2 regions of the Chromohalobacter sp. HP20-39 genome follow, and region 1 is predicted to be linked to the other one. Evidence: predicted binding sites of a transcription regulator. Region 1 holds the regulator's gene; the other holds the start of a gene.
What was found. The regulator PhoB, encoded in region 1, activates phosphate uptake and scavenging genes when phosphate is short. The targets are predictions, from matches to a motif close to TGTCATANNNNTGTCANA.
Positions count from the first base shown of each region.

Region 2: the regulator PhoB is predicted to act here: its motif matches at 800-817, upstream of RVY79_RS04270 (esterase-like activity of phytase family protein).

Region 1 is NZ_JAWHTP010000002.1:413,042-415,245, forward strand. It holds gene phoR (phosphate regulon sensor histidine kinase PhoR) at 1-571, opposite strand, end outside; gene phoB (phosphate regulon transcriptional regulator PhoB) at 577-1,266, opposite strand; gene ubiA (4-hydroxybenzoate octaprenyltransferase) at 1,391-2,204, opposite strand, start outside.
Region 2 is NZ_JAWHTP010000002.1:164,858-167,061, reverse strand. It holds gene gloA (lactoylglutathione lyase) at 154-687, shown strand; gene RVY79_RS04270 (esterase-like activity of phytase family protein) at 906-2,204, shown strand, end outside.

The sequences.
Region 1 (2,204 bases):
GCGCCATGACCAGGCGCTCGTTGTCGCCAAACAGCGTGACCTGGTATTGCAGCGTCACGTCATCGCGTATCGGTGAGGCCAGGGTCAGCGGTTCGCGGTAATCGCGGGCATTGAAATAGGCCACGAAGCGCGGGTCGCGCAAGAAATTGGTGATGTGCTGGCCGCGATCATGGGGCGTTTGAAAGCCGAGCATCTGGGCCGCGGCGCTGTTCCACCATTCCAGGTCGCCATGTCGGTCGAGCATGACCACGGCATCGCGCATCGCCTCGCAGGAGTCCTGTACGCGGCGGATGATATCGCGCAGGCGGGCCTGCGATTGACGCTGGGTCTTCTGATACTTGTAGAGGCGGTCGAACAGGTCGCCCCAGACCCCGGCGCCGACCGGTGGGGTGTCATGCGGATGCTGGGTCAGCCAGACATACAGGGCGCGCAAATGGCGCAGATGTAGATAGACATAGAGTCCGAGACCGGCGGCCAGCCCCCAGCCGGGTTCGCCGAAGAGCCACCCGAGGACACCGAAACCGATGACGATATACGCCAGACGCCACAGTTCATTGGTCCAATAGTACACGTGCGCTACTCCTTGGTGGAGAAGCGATAACCGGTGCCGCGTACCGTCTGGATGAGGTGTTGGTGGTCATCGCCGAGCGCCTTGCGCAGGCGGCGAATATGCACGTCGACGGTGCGCTCCTCGACGTAGACATTGCCACCCCAGACTTGGTCGAGCAACTGGCTACGGGTGTAGGCGCGCTCCTGATGCGTCATGAAGAACTGCAGGAGCCGATACTCGGTGGGGCCCACGTCCAGCGCTTCGCCGTTGGCGCTGACCCGGTGACTGACGGGGTCGAGACGCAAGCCGTCGATTTCCACCGTGTCCTCGACCCCGGTGGGCGTGGCGCGTCGCAGCACGGCCTTGAGGCGTGCCACCAGCTCCCGCGGCGAGAACGGCTTGGTGATGTAGTCATCGGCGCCGGCTTCCAGCCCCTGAATCTTGTTGTCTTCCTCGCTCTTGGCGGTGAGCAGGATGATCGGCAACTCGGCGGTGGCGGTATCGCGCTTGAGACGTCGCGCCAGTTCGATACCGCTGGTGCCGGGCATCATCCAGTCCAGCAGCAATAGATCGGGCTGGTCATCGACCACCATGGCGTGTGCCGTTTGGGCATTGTCGGCTTCCAGCACGCGGTAGTCGGCCATTTCCAGCGCCACTGCGATCATTTCGCGGATGGACGCCTCGTCATCGACGATGAGCACGGTCTTGGCGGTCATGGGCGTGGGCCTCTTGCGGATCGCGATGCAGCGAATCACTCATGAATGACATCAGCATGACGATTACAACGCGCTAATGTGACAGCTTCGTGACAATCGTGCTCTTTACCTATAGCTCATAGCGTCACATAGGCCATAACGCCAGGGCGATGCCTGCGAAGGTCACCAGCCCGGCCCAATGATTGTTGAGGAAGGCGCGGAAGCAAGGATCGCGCTCGCGATAACGAATCAGAGAGTGCTGGTAGACGAAGATCGCCACCATGGCGGCCAGACCCAGCCAGAAGAAGCCGCCGAGCGCCAGACGCAGGCCGACCCAGGCGAGTAGCGCGACGGTCAGGGCCTGCAACAACCCGATGATCAGCCGGTCGGCGCGGCCGAACAGCACTGCCGTGGATTTGATGCCCACCTTGAGGTCGTCGTCGCGATCGACGATGGCGTATTCGGTGTCGTAGGCCACCGTCCAGGCCACATTGGCAGCGAGTAGCAACCACGCCTCGAGCGGTACCTGGCGCTGAATGGCCATGAACGCCATGGGAATCCCCCACGAGAAAGCCGCGCCCAGCACCACCTGCGGGAAATGCGTATAGCGCTTCATGAACGGATAGGTGGCCGCCAGCGCCAGTGCCGCGAACGACAGCAGCACTGTGGGCAGGTTGGTCAGGCAGACCAGGCCGAAGGCAATCACCACTAGCACCGCGAAGGTGGCCTTGGCTTCCCTCTCGGAAATGCGCCCGGTGGCCAACGGCCGGTCACGCGTACGCTTGACGTGGCCATCGAAATGCCGGTCGGCGTAGTCGTTGACCACGCACCCGGCGGCGCGCATCACATACACGCCGACGACGAAGATCAGCAGTGTGCCGCGTTCGGGAATGCCCTCGGCCGCCAGCCATAGCGCCCATAGCGTCGGCCACATCAGGAGCCAAGTGCCGATGGGCCGG
Region 2 (2,204 bases), 250 kb from region 1:
TCCCAGTCCGTGCGACATTTGTCTAACCTCACCGCCAATCTCGCCGGGCCGAACGGTTTGGCCCCTGGAATTTTGCGGCGTCGCCCTCACTTTGGAGAGATACTCTTTAGTGATATGTGCAGTGACAGCCGTGATAGAAAAGGAGAACGCAGGATGAGTTTTCAGGGCGAGCAACACCCCGGCGTCGAAACGCCGCCGAACGAGACGCGGGGCTTTCGTTTCAATCACACCATGCTGCGGGTGAAAGACCCCGAGCGTTCGCTGGCCTTCTATTCGCGGGTTTTCGGCATGCGCGTGCTGCGCAAGCTCGACTTTCCGGAAATGCAATTCACGCTCTATTTTCTCGCCAACCTCGGCGATGACGACGCCGTGCCGGAGGATCCGGCCGAGCGCAACGCCTACACCTTCGCGCAGAAGGGTATTCTCGAGCTGACCCACAACTGGGGCACCGAAGACCAGGAAGGCTTTGCCTACCATGACGGCAATGCCGAGCCGCAGGGGTTCGGGCATATCTGTTTCTCGGTGCCGGATCTTTCCGTTGCGGTGGCCTGGTTCGACACCAACCACGTTGAGTTCAAGAAGCGCCCGGACGACGGCAAGATGAAGGACGTCGCCTTCGTCAAGGACCCCGACGGCTACTGGATCGAAGTCGTCCAGCCCGAGCTTTCCAAGGGCCTGGGGCAGTAAGTCACGCGATCATCTACCCCCTGAAAGTCCGATGCCGGCGCATCGGGCATCGTAGGGGCGACCCGCCCTCGGCGCCCGGCAGGCGATACCTGTCGGGCGTCTTTCTTTTGTGTGTCATACGCCTGACATCGTATGGGCGTTGGATGGCTAATCGGGTATAGGAAATTTCATGACACCAACGGAAATTTCTCGCGCTTGGCAAAGGGGACGACACCATCATGACACTCAAACGCACACCCGCCCTGTTGGGGCTGGCGGTGATGCTGGCCGCGACACAGGCGGCCGGCGCGGCGGATAAGCACTTCAATCGTATCGCCAGCTTCGCGACTGTCGATAACATGGCGAAGGGCGAGGACCGCACGCGTGAAACCTCGGCCGAAATCATTGATGCCTCGGGCGATGGCATGACGCTGGCCTATTCCGATAGTCCGCTGGGCGTGATCGGACGCATCGACATCAGCGATCCGGCCAACCCCAAGCCGCTGGGCAACATCGAGGTGGGTGGTGAGCCCACCGCCGTATCGGTGATCGGCGATACCGTCTATGTCGCGGTCAATACGTCCGCTTCTTACAGCGAGCCTTCCGGGAAGTTGCTGGCGCTAGACATCGACAGCGGCAAGACGCTCGTATCCTGCCCGCTGAGCGGTCAGCCCGATAGCACGGCGACGGCCCCTTCCAAGGATTTCATGGCCATCGCCATCGAGAACGAGCGTGATGAAGACGCGGGCGACGGTCGGGTGCCCCAGATGCCCGGCGGTAGCGTGGCGCTGGTGGACATCAACGGGCAGCAGGCGATCGATTGCGCCAGCCTGCGCTATGCCGACGTGACGGGGCTTGCCGAGACCGCGCCTGAGGATCCCGAGCCCGAGTTCGTGGATATCAACGCCGCCGGCGAGATCGCCGTTACCCTGCAGGAGAACAATCACATTGCGGTGCTCGATCGTCAGGGGAGCGTGGTCTCGCACTTCAACGCCGGCGCCGTGGATCTGGCGGGCATCGATGCCCGCGAAGACGGTGCGCTGATGTTCAACGAGGAGCAGCGCGACCGCCTGCGCGAGCCGGATGCGTTGCAGTGGATCGACAAGAACCACTTCGCCATCGCCAACGAAGGCGACATGGATGGCGGTGCCCGGGGCTGGAGCATCTTCCACCAAAGCGGTCGCCTGGTGTATGAATCCGGCGCGGCGTTCGAGCATGCGGTCATCGAGGCGGGGCATTACCCCGAAGGGCGCTCGGATGCCAAGGGGAGTGAGCCGGAGGGGATGGAGTTCGCCGTCTTCGATGGCACGCCCTATGTCTTCCTGCTCTCCGAGCGCAGTTCCCTGGTGGGCGTCTATGACGTCAGCAACCCGAACCAGCCCGTGCTCACCCAGGTGCTGCCGTCGGGTATTTCTCCCGAAGGGGCGGTGGCGATTCCCGGCCGTGACCTGCTGGCCACCTCCAACGAGACCGATCTGGTCGCGGACGGCGGCCCCCGCGCCCACGTGATGCTCTATCAGTATCAGCGGGCACCCGCG